2 regions of the Nocardiopsis sp. NPDC058789 genome follow, and region 2 is predicted to be linked to the other one. Evidence: riboswitches for the same ligand, from Rfam matches in the RefSeq annotation. Region 2 holds a riboswitch; the other holds the start of a gene.
What was found. A riboswitch is a leader RNA that binds a small molecule or an ion and turns the genes downstream of it on or off. The one in region 2 is predicted to bind cobalamin.
Positions count from the first base shown of each region.

Region 1 (5,777 bases), on a different contig from region 2:
GCCAGTTCCTCGCGCGCGAGGGCGTTGAGTCGGACCAGCTCCTCCTGCCCGCGCAGCAGCTCGGTAGAGGAGGACACGGAGCGGTCCCGGGCGTCGTACCAGTACGTCGCGTGGCCCTCCCGCAGGCCGTGCATGTCCTCCTCGGTCCTGACCAGCCGGACCCCGAGGACCCCGTCCCCGGCGGCGACCAGCTCCCAGGCGACGTCCAGCCGCACCGGATCGCGGGTCCCGGCACGGAAGTCACGGACCTCCTGGTCGACCCGCGCGGCCAGACCCTCAGCGAAGTCCCCGGCCCCCTCGAACTCCGGGTAGGCGACGCTGACCTCCACGCCCTCGGGCTCGTACGGGTGGCCGGTGAAGTCACCGGCGTCGCCCCGCCACTCCCCGACACCGTCCCCGGCCGCGTCGGCCAACACGGTGAGCCGCAGCGGGTCACCTCCGTCCACGCCCGTCGTCCCGGTCCCGCACGCGGCGAGCGGGAGGGCCAGCAGAAGCGCGACCCCCGCCCGGAACGGGTGTGCCCGGACCGGGCGGGGCGGGGGAACGGTCCGGCCCGGCCCAACTCTCCTCGACGCCAAAACCCGACTCCCTCGTCCCTGCTCCTCACGGCTGCTGGGAGCAACATAGGGGACGGCACCCCGGCCCCTCCGACGCTGTCCACATGTGGACAGCGGTCCGGGACCGGGGCTCGGGTCGGGTCACTCCGTGTCGCTCGGGGACTCCTCCGGAGCCTCCTCGGGCACGCCGTCGACGTAGGTGCGGCCCGGCTCGGTGGTGCCGAGCAGCTGGGACACCGTGACCATGGAGTACCCGCGTTCGTCCAGTTCACGGATGACGTCGATCGACGCGTCGATGGTGGTGGGGTGGATGTCGTGCATCAGGATGATGGCGCCGTCGGACGCGCCGTCCAGCGCGCGCTCGCGCACCACCTTCGCCTTGCGGTCCCGCCAGTCGTTGGTGTCCACGCTCCACAGGATCTGCGCCAGCCCGAGCTCCGCCGTCACCTCCGCGACCGTGCCGTCGGTCGCCCCGTACGGCGGTCGCATCAGGTCCATCGTGTAGCCGGTCTCCCGGTGCACCAGCGCCTGCGTCGCCTCCAGGTTCTCGCGGACCCCGCCCGCCGAGAGCTCCGTCAGGTTGGGGTGGTCCAGGGTGTGGTTGGCCACCTCGTGCCCCTCGGCGTAGGTGCGGCGTACCACCCACGGGTGCTCCCTGACCGGGAGGCCGGTGACGAAGAACGTGGCCTTGGCATCGTGCGCGGCCAGGGCGTCCAGCAGCTCCGGGGTGCGTCCGCCCGGGCCGTCGTCGTAGGTGAGCGCCACACACGTGGTGTCGGGCGCGGAACAGTCGACCGAGTCGTCACGCGGGGCCAGCACGCCGGGCGCCGCCGGGACCGAGCCGTCCTTGTCCGCCTCGGGAGCCTCGTCGATGGAGAACTCGCGCACCCCCGTGGTCGCCGCGTCGCGGACCCGCAGCCCGAGGTCGGAGAGCAGCGTCTCGGCCTCGTCCCGGGGCAGCACCGCGTGCACACGGCCCGCGTCGGCCGGGGCGACCTGGCCCGCGTCGAACTCGACCACGAGGTCGCCGTCCGGGTTGAATCCCACGGAGTCGTAGAGCGAACTGATCGGGTGCAGCGCCGAGGGAACGGCGTCGGTGTCGGACACCGCCTCACGCACCCGCTCGTTCAGGTCGGTCAGCTCCGCCTGCCCGGCGAGGAGGTGGCTCGAACCGTGGACCGCGCCGGTGTCGGTCTCGTACCAGTAGGTGCTGTGTCCCTCGCGCGTCTCCTCGGAGTCCGTCTCGGTGGTGGTCATCCGCACGCCCACGATCCCGTCGTCGGCCGCGGTCAGCCCCCACTCCCCGTGGAACGTGCGTGCGCCGGGGACGGCCGCCTCGAAGGCCCGCGCCTGGGCGCTGAGGGTCCGTTCCAGGAAGTCCGACAGCGGCTCGGCGTTCGGGATGGACGGGTAGGTGACGGAGACGTCCGCGTCCCCCTCGTGGGCGAGGGTGATCTCCTCCGTTCCGGGGACCGCGTCGGGGGTGACCGTGGTCAGTTGGTCGGGCTCGCCGGTGGCCGGGGGTCCGTCCCCGGCTGACTGCTCGCCGTCGCCCGCCAGGGCACTGTCCTCCAACAGTCCGACGGGTCGGGACGCCGACAGCACCAGCCCCAGCAGGACGACCATCGCGATCGCGACCGTGACAAGGGGTCGGTCGGGAGCCATGGTCTGCCGGTCTTGCTGCTTCACCTGTGGTTCTCCACGTTCATCGTCTGACGAACGTTCGTGGGGGAGGAGGGGGAGCGCTCCCCCACGTAACGCTGATTGTCGGTTGTGATGCCGCGAACCCGGCACGGGTTCACGCCGAGTGGCCGAGGGCCACGCCGGGTGCATGGGCGGAGGGGGCGCTCCCTATACTTGCAGCCGTGGAAGGTACACGCTCCACCCTTGGTCACCCCGGAAGCCTTCCGGGGCGGGCGTTGCGTGTCGAGAGAGGGAACCCGGTGCGAGTCCGGGACTGCCCCGCAGCGGTGAGTGGGAACGAACGTCGCCACAAGCACTGGTGATCCGACCGGAAAAGTCGGAAACTGGGAAGCGGCGACCAGTAGGAACCCGGCGGAGACGCCGGAGACGCCCACGAGTCCGAAGACCTGCCTCCACCCGGCGGCGCACCCGTGCCGCCGGTGGTCCCGTGCCCCGAGGGAGGGCCGAGGGCGGAGACAGCCGAGCGCCGTAGGCGCTCCCTCGGCGTGTCCGCGCCTTCGCTCGCCTCGCGGCCGGTACCCGGCTTTCGACGAGGGAGAGAAGCTCCATGCCCAGCACCCCGGCCGCCCGGCCGTCCGTGCGTTCCACCGTGCACGGTTATCCGCGCATCGGCCCCGACCGCGAACTCAAGCGCGCCAGCGAGTCCTACTGGAAGGGCGGCACCACCGCCGCCGAACTCGACGCCGTCGCCTCCGAACTCCGCCTGGGCGTCTACGCCCAGCTGCGGGAGGCGGGCGTGGACGACCTGCCGTCCAACACCTTCTCCTTCTACGACCAGGTGCTGGACACGGCGGTCCTGTTCGACCTCGTGCCCTCCCGCTTCCCCTCCCCGGCCCAGGCCGGGGACCGGGACGAGCAGCTGCGCCGCTACTTCGCGCTCGCCCGGGGCGAGCAGGGCGCTCCGCCCCTGGAGATGACCAAGTGGTTCGACACCAACTACCACTACCTCGTCCCCGAGCTCTCCCCGAGCACCCGGCCGCGTCTGGTCGGTGACAAGCCCGTCACCGAGTTCCGCGAGGCCTCCGAGGCCGGGTTCCGGACCCGCCCCGTGCTGGTCGGTCCGCTGACCTTCCTCCTGCTGGCCAAGGCGGCCGACGACGCCCCCGAGGGCTGGGAGCCGATCGAGCTCCTCGACCAGCTCCTGGACGCCTACGCCCGCCTGCTGTCCGACCTCCGGGCCGCCGGCGCCACCGAGGTCCAGCTCGACGAGCCGATCCTGGCCACGGACGACGGCCGCTCGGCCGTCGGTCACCTGGAGCGCGTCTACCAGCGCCTGGGTGCCCTCACCGACCGCCCCTCCCTCCTGGTCTCCACCTACTTCGGCTCCATCGGCGCCGCCGCCCTGCGGGTCCTCAAGGACTCCCCGGTGGAGGCGGTCGGCCTCGACCTGGTCACCGACGCCGAGGGCGTCGAGGACCTCGCCGCGGTCTCCGGCCTCGGCTCCACCCGCCTGGTCGCGGGCGTCGTCGACGGCCGCAACGTGTGGCGGACGGACCTGCCCGCCGCCGTGGCGGAGCTGGGCACGCTGCTCGCCCTCACCGACGAGCTGACCGTGAGTACCTCCTGCTCGCTGCTGCACGTGCCGATCGACCTCGACGCGGAGACCTCGCTCGCCCCCGAGCTGCGTGCCGCGCTGGCCTTCGCCAAGCAGAAGGCCGAGGAGGTGGCCCTGCTCGGCCGTGTCCTCACCGAGGGCGAGGACGCCGCCTTCGACGCGGCCGCCACCGGCAACCCGTCGTTCACCGACGCCCGTGTGCGCGCCCGCCTGGACGCCCTGGGGCAGGACGCCTACGAGCGGCCCGAGGACCGTGGCGCTCCCACCGACGTCACCCTCACCACGACCACCATCGGCTCCTTCCCGCAGACTCCCGAGCTGCGCCGTGCCCGCGCCGCGCACCGCAGGGGCGAGCTGTCCACCGAGGAGTACGAGCGGACCCTGCGCTCGGAGATCGACCGCGTCATCGCGCTCCAGGAGGAGATCGGCCTGGACGTCCTCGTCCACGGCGAGCCCGAGCGCAACGACATGGTGCAGTACTTCGCCGAGCAGCTGGAGGGCTACGCCACCACCGAGCGCGGGTGGGTGCAGTCCTACGGTTCGCGCTGCGTGCGCCCGCCGATCCTGTTCGGTGACGTCTCGCGCCCCGAGCCGATGACGGTCGAGTGGATCACCTACGCCCAGTCGCGCACCGACAAGCCGGTCAAGGGCATGCTGACCGGCCCCGTCACCATGCTCGCCTGGTCGTTCGTCCGTACCGACCAGCCGCTCGGCGAGACCGCCCGCCAGGTGGGTCTGGCCCTGCGGGACGAGGTCGCGGACCTGGAGCGCGCGGGCATCCGTCACATCCAGGTGGACGAGGCGGCCCTGCGTGAGCTGCTGCCCCTGCGCGAGGAGCAGCGCCAGGCCTACCTGGACTGGGCGGTGAACTCCTTCCGCCTGGCGACGTCCGGGGTGGCGGCGAGCACCACCATCCACACGCACATGTGCTACTCGGAGTTCAACCAGATCGTCGGCGGCATCGAGGCGCTGGACGCCGACGTCACCAGCGTCGAGGCGGCCCGCTCGCGCATGGAGCTCGTGGAGGCCCTGGGCGCGCGCGGCTACAAGCGGGGCATCGGACCCGGCGTGTACGACATCCACTCGCCCCGGGTGCCCTCGGTCGAGGAGATCGAGGCCTCACTGCGGCTGGCGGCGACGCACGTGGACGCCGGGAACCTCTGGGTCAACCCGGACTGCGGCCTGAAGACCCGTGGCTACGCGGAGGCCGAGCAGGCGCTGCGCAACATGGTCGAGGCGGCCCGCCGGGTCCGCGCCGACCTCGCCTGACGACGGGGGCGGAACACGAGGAAGGGGGCCGCGGCGATGCCGCGGCCCCCTTCGGTGCCCGGGCCGACACACGGCCCGCACGGGTCAGCCCCCGACGATGGCCAGCGCCTCGTTGGCGGCGTTGACCATGATGTCCTGGGTGTTGTCCGGTAGGGCGAGGTCCTCGTGATCACCCGAGGTGGTGTCGAGGTAGTAGGTCACCGAGATGATCAGGTTGTCCTGACGCAGCAGCAGGCTGGCCTCGGGAAGCTTGTCCCCGAGCAGGTCGGTCTTGGTGATGACCAGGTACGCCTCGCTCCCGATCTCCAACTCCTCGTCCACCTCGACGTCGTCGGCGTCGTAGCGGTCCGACTCGGCGCCGCCACGGACGCGCTCCAGCGTGTACTCGATGTCCTCGGAGGCGGCCTCCGGGGAGTCGCTGGCGCTGTAGGGCAGCTTGAAGCCCACCTCCAGCGAGCCGAAGCCCTCGGTGGGACTGCTGTCCGGGAGGTCACCGAGGTTGGAGCAGCTCGACGTGTTGTCGGAGACGTACTTGCTGCCGCTGTCGCGGAGGACGAAGTCCGTCTGTACCTGGTCGGTGAAGGCCTCGCAGGGCTCGGTGGGCAGGGCGTGGGGCGGGTCGCCGAGGGTGCCGTTCGAGGCGGGGGTCTCCTCCTCGGCCGGCTCCTCCTCCGCGGGCTCCTCCTCCACGA
Region 1 is NZ_JBHYOW010000010.1:98,930-104,706, forward strand. It holds gene ACFW3L_RS16600 (polysaccharide deacetylase family protein) at 1-578, opposite strand, end outside; gene ACFW3L_RS16605 (polysaccharide deacetylase family protein) at 699-2,222, opposite strand; cobalamin riboswitch at 2,441-2,670, shown strand; gene metE (5-methyltetrahydropteroyltriglutamate--homocysteine S-methyltransferase) at 2,809-5,085, shown strand; gene ACFW3L_RS16615 (DUF3558 domain-containing protein) at 5,170-5,777, opposite strand, start outside.
Region 1: another riboswitch for cobalamin. It lies ahead of metE (5-methyltetrahydropteroyltriglutamate--homocysteine S-methyltransferase); the one in region 2 lies ahead of ACFW3L_RS11400 (CoA-acylating methylmalonate-semialdehyde dehydrogenase).

Region 2 (5,777 bases):
TCACCCGCCAACAGAGGGCGCTCCGCCTGGCCGGTGCCCTGACCGAGGCCGGGACGGCGGAGAACGTCGCCGTCCTGGCGGCCCACACCGCCATGGCCTGCGACCTCACGGCGATGCGGCTCGCGGAGGGCCCCGAGGCCTACCCCGCCCGGGTGGACGAGGCCCACGGGCTCCTCCGCACCCTCGGGGCGTCCGGGGGATGACCGGATCGGGGCGCGACCCTCCTGCCCCGATCCCGTGCTCACCGGTCGTGCTCGCGCACCAGACCGACCAGCCTGCGGCCGAAGAACACCACCACCGCCAGACTGACCGCGCTCACCAGTGCGTAGGGGACACGGAGCGCGTCAGCCTGGCCCAGGGTGGGTGCCAGGACGGCCACCAAGACGCCTCCAGCCGCCATGCCCACGGCGCTCATGCCCCAGCTGACCGTGCGCATGGCGGCGTTCACGCGCCCGAGCAGGTGGTCCGGGGTGACGCGCTGGCGGATGGAGGTCATCGCGACCGCGTAGCCCAGCACCAGGCCGCCGCTGAGGAGATACACCCCGGCCACCACGGGGGTGAGCGGGAACAGCGCCACCAGCAGGTACAGCAGCCCGCTCGCGGCCAGGCAGAACGTCGGCAGGGTTCCGTGGGGCAGCGCGGAGCGCAGACGGGAGACCACCTGCCCGCCGATCACCCCGCCGATCGCGGCGAAGGCCATGAGCAGGCCGAACCCGGTCGACCCCAGCCCCAGGACGTCGCGGACGAACAGCACCTGGGTGGAGAGCAGGGTGGCGTAGGCGGTGTTCACGAACACCGCGATGACGGCCACCGAGCGCAGCAGCGGCTGGTCCCACAGGGCCCGCACGCCCTCGACCACGTCGCTCCACACACCGCGCGGCGTCCGCCCGGCGGAAGTTGGGCAGGGCGTTGCGGTCGTCGCGGGGGTGGTCGCGCGGACCCGCAGGAGCGCCACCACCGACACCAGCAGCGCGGCGACGTTGAACAGGAACGGCGCGAACAGGCCGAGGGCCAGCACGAACCCGCCCAAGGGGCGTCCGGCGAACTCCTGCGCGACGACCGCCCCGGACCGGACGTGTCCGTTGGCGCTCTCCAGTCGTTCCCTGGGGACCAGCGCCGTCACCGTGGTCTCGGCGGCGGTGTCGTGGCAGACCTCCAGGGCACCGAAGCAGAACGCGAAGGCGGCGAGCAGGGGGATCGAGGCCCAGCCGGAGAACACCACCAGGGCCAGCAGCGCCCAGAGCAGCATCCGCAGCGCGTTGGCGGAGACCATCAGCGTGAACCGGGGCAGGCGGTCCACCAGCACCCCCGCGGGGAGCGCCAGGAGGAGCCAGGGGAGTCGGCCCGCGGTGGCGACGGCGGCCACGAGCGCGGCGTTCTCGGGGGCCAGGGAGGACGCCAGCCACGGGACGGCGATCATCGCCACGCCGTCGCTCAGGTTCGAGGCCAGGGACGCGGACCAGAAGGCCCAGAAACGTCCGCCGAGCGGCGCTGACGACGGGCGGGGGGTGGGGTCGGACACGGGGGGACCACCGACTTTCCGCGCCGGTGTCTCGGGTGGCTCCGGAGAGGGGGCACCGGCACACAGCTCCACGCTAACCGCGACCCACTCGGGGCACGCGGGCCGCGTGGGCGACCGGCGCGGGCCGGAGTCCCACAACGCGTCGCCTCGGGGTCTGGATTTAGTAGGACGTCCAACTATATGGTGAGGGGGCCGAGGAGCGGGGAAGCTGGTGCGAATCCAGCACGGTCCCGCCACTGTGACCGGGGGAGACTCCGGAAGTCAGGCCACCGCTCGCGGCCCGAGATTCGTGTGGTCCACGAGGATGGAGCGAACACGCATGGTCAGCGAGCTGACGCATTTCGTGCATGGCAGGAACGTCCCGGGCCGGAGCGGCCGCTTCGGTGACGTCTACGAGCCCAGCACCGGTCGGATCAGGGCGAGGGTCCCCCTGGCGGACCGGGCGGAGACCGAGGCGGTCATCGCCGACGCCGAGGAGGCACAGGTCGCCTGGGGTTCCTGGAGCCCCCAGCGCAGGGCGCGGGTCCTGCTCAGGTTCCTCCAGCTGGTCGAACCCGAGCGTGAGTCGATCGCCCGGGCCCTGTCCGCCGAACACGGCAAGACCGTGGCCGACGCCCACGGCGACCTCCAGCGCGGACTGGAGGTGGTCGAGTTCGCGGCCGGGATCCCGCACCTGCTCAAGGGCGAGTTCACCGACAACGCCGGGGCCGGGATCGACGTCCACTCCCTGCGCCAGCCCCTGGGCGTGGTCGCGGGCATCACCCCGTTCAACTTCCCGGCGATGATCCCGCTCTGGAAGGCCGCACCCGCTCTGGCCTGCGGGAACGCTTTCATCCTCAAGCCCTCGGAACGCGACCCCTCGGTCCCGCTCCGGCTGGCCGAGCTCTTCCTGGAGGCCGGACTCCCGCCCGGCGTGCTCAACGTGGTCAACGGCGGCAAGGAGACGGTGGACACCCTGCTCACCGACCCCCGCGTGGCCGCGGTGGGCTTCGTGGGCTCCACCCCGATCGCGGAGTACGTCTACTCCACGGCCACCGCGCACGGCAAGCGGGCCCAGTGCTTCGGCGGGGCCAAGAACCACATGGTCGTCATGCCCGACGCCGACCTGGACCAGGTCGCGGACGCCCTGATCGGCGCCGGGTACGGGTCCGCCGGTGAGCGCTGCATGGCGATCTCCGTGGCGGTCCCCGTGGGCGAGGAGACCGCCGACGCCCTCGTCTCCAAACTGACCGAACGCATCGCCGGGCTGACCGTGGGCGCCTCGGACGACCCCGACGCCGACTTCGGACCCCTGGTGTCCAGGGACGCCCTCGACCGGGTGGACGCCTACGTCGCCCTGGGCGTGGAGGAGGGCGCCGAACTGGTGGTCGACGGGCGCGGCCTCAAGGTGAAGGGTCACGAGGAGGGCTTCTTCACCGGGGCCTCCCTGTTCGACCGCGTCACCCCCGACATGCGCGTCTACCGGGAGGAGATCTTCGGCCCCGTGCTGTCCGTGGTGCGCGCGGCCGACTACGAGGAGGCCCTGCGACTGCCCAGCGAGCACGAGTACGGCAACGGCGTCTCCGTCTTCACCCGGGACGGCGACACCGCGCGCGACTTCTCGCAGCGCGTCAACACCGGCATGGTCGGCGTCAACGTGCCCATCCCGGTGCCGGTCGCCTACCACACGTTCGGCGGCTGGAAGAGGTCCGGCTTCGGAGACCTCAACCAGCACGGTCCCGACTCGATCCGCTTCTACACCCGCACCAAGACCGTCACCTCGCGCTGGCCCTCCGGGGTCAAGGAGGGCGCGGAGTTCACGATCCCGGTCGTCCGGTGACCGCCGCGATCACCGACGAACAGCGCGCGCTGGCCGAGACCGCGCGCGGGTTCGCGGACGAACACCTCGCACCGTTCGCCGTCGGCTGGGACCAGACCAAGCACTTCCCGGTCGACGTGCTCCGCAGGGCCGCCGACCTCGGCATGGGCGGCCTCTACGTCTCCGAGGACTCCGGCGGCACCGGGCTGACCAGGCTCGACGGCGCCCTGGTCTTCGAGGCCCTGGCCACCGGATGCCCGTCCGTCGCCGGGTACCTGTCCATCCACAACATGGTCGCCTGGATGGTCGACCGCTACGGCGACGCCGACCAGCGCGCCCGCTGGCTGCCGGGTCTGTGCTCCATGGAGACCCTGGGCAGCTACTGCCTCACCGAACCCGGCGCCGGTTCCGACGCCGCCGCGCTCAGCACCCGGGCGGTCCGCGACGGGGACGCCTACGTGCTCACCGGGTCCAAGCAGTTCATCTCCGGCGCGGGCGTCTCCGAGGTGTACGTGGTGATGGCGCGCACCGGTGGCGTCGGCGCGGCCGGGATCTCCGCGTTCGTCGTGCACCGCGACGACCCGGGGGTGTCGTTCGGTGCCGACGAGGCCAAGATGGGCTGGAACGCCCAACCCACCCGTCAGGTGCTCATGGACGGGGTCCGGCTGCCCGCCGACCGCCTCCTGGGAGGCGAGGGCGACGGCTTCCGGATCGCGATGAACGGGCTCAACGGCGGGCGCCTCGGCATCGCCGCCTGCTCGCTCGGCGGCGCCCTGGCCGCCCTGGAGCGCAGCACCGCCTACCTGGGGAGCCGCGAGGCCTTCGGCGCCCCGCTGATCAACGCCCAGGCGCTGCGGTTCCGGCTCGCGGAGATGGCCACCGAACTGGAGGCCGCCCGCTCCCTGCTGTGGCGGGCGGCGGGCGCCCTGGACGACGGGGACCCCGAGGCCGCGCACCTGTGCGCGATGGCCAAGCGGTTCGCCACCGAGGCCGGGTACACCGTCGCGGACCAGGCCCTCCAGCTCCACGGGGGGTACGGCTACCTCACGGAGTACGGCATTGAGAAGATCGTGCGCGACCTGCGGGTGCACCGAATCCTGGAAGGAACCAACGAGATCATGAGCCTCATCATCGCTCGACGACTCACCGGGGCCGCCTGATGACCAGCGACAGGAACACCGGCGAGGACGACGCCTCCGTGCTGCTGCGCGTGGAGGGCACGCTCGCCCGAGCCACGCTCAACCGGCCGCGCGCCATCAACGCCCTCGACCACGCCATGGTCCGCGCGTTCGCGGACGCCCTCACCTCCTGGGAGAAGGACGAGGGCGTGTCGGTGGTGCTGCTCGACGGCGCGGGGGAGCGCGGCCTGTGCGCGGGCGGCGACATCCGCGCCATCCGGGCCAGCGCGGTGAACGGCGACCGCCAGGCCGCCGACTTCTGGCGGGACGAGTACCACCTCAACGCGCAGATCGCCCGCTATCCCAAGCCCTACGTCGCCCTCATGGACGGCGTGGTCATGGGCGGGGGCGTGGGGGTCTCCGCGCACGGCGGGGTCCGCGTGGTCACCGAACGCTCCAAGGTGGGCATGCCGGAGACCACCATCGGGTTCGTGCCCGACGTCGGCGGCACGTTCCTGCTCTCGCGGGCGCCCGGTGAGACCGGTACCCACCTGGCGCTCACCGGCACGCCGATCGGCGCGGCGGACGCGGTGTACACCGGCATGGCCGACCACTACGTGCCCTCCGAGCGCCTGCCCGACCTCGTCGCCGCGCTCACGGAGGCGGCCACGGAGGCCGACGTCACCGAGGCCGTGGGCCGTTTCGCGGAGGGCGTCCCGGCCGCGCCCCTGGAGTCCCGGCGCGGGTGGATCGACGCCTGCTACTCCGCCGACACCGCCGAGGAGATCGTGGCGCGACTGCGCGAGCACGGTGATCCGGAGGCGGCGAAGGCGGCCGACACCATCGGTGCCAAGTCCCCGACCGCCGTGAAGACCACCCTGGCCGCGCTGCGCCGGGCCCGTCGCCTGGCCGGACTGGAGGAGGTCCTCGAACAGGAGTACCGGGTGTCCACGGCCGCGCTGACCTGGCCCGACCTGGCGGAGGGCATCCGCGCGCAGGTGATCGACAAGGACCGCGACCCCCGGTGGTCCCCGGCCACGCTGGCGGGGGTCACCGACGCCGACGTCGAGCGCGCCTTCGCGCCCGCCCCGGACGGGCCGGTCGGCCTCGCCGAACCGCCAGCCACGGCCGACGGGGGTGCGCGATGACCGCGATCGCCTTCGTCGGACTCGGCAACATGGGCGGGCCGATGGCCGCCAACCTGGTCGCCGCCGGGCACGACGTCACCGGTTACGACCTGGTCCCCGAGGCGCTGGAGCGGGCGGCCGGTGCCGGGGTCCGGGTGGCCGGGTCCGCAGCCGAGGCCGTGGCCGGGGCCGACGTCGTCATCACCATGCTG
Region 2 is NZ_JBHYOW010000006.1:372,251-378,027, reverse strand. It holds gene ACFW3L_RS11410 (TetR family transcriptional regulator) at 1-203, shown strand, start outside; gene ACFW3L_RS11405 (MFS transporter) at 242-1,522, opposite strand; adenosylcobalamin (AdoCbl) riboswitch at 1,698-1,843, shown strand; gene ACFW3L_RS11400 (CoA-acylating methylmalonate-semialdehyde dehydrogenase) at 1,842-3,341, shown strand; gene ACFW3L_RS11395 (acyl-CoA dehydrogenase family protein) at 3,338-4,480, shown strand; gene ACFW3L_RS11390 (enoyl-CoA hydratase/isomerase family protein) at 4,480-5,586, shown strand; gene mmsB (3-hydroxyisobutyrate dehydrogenase) at 5,583-5,777, shown strand, end outside.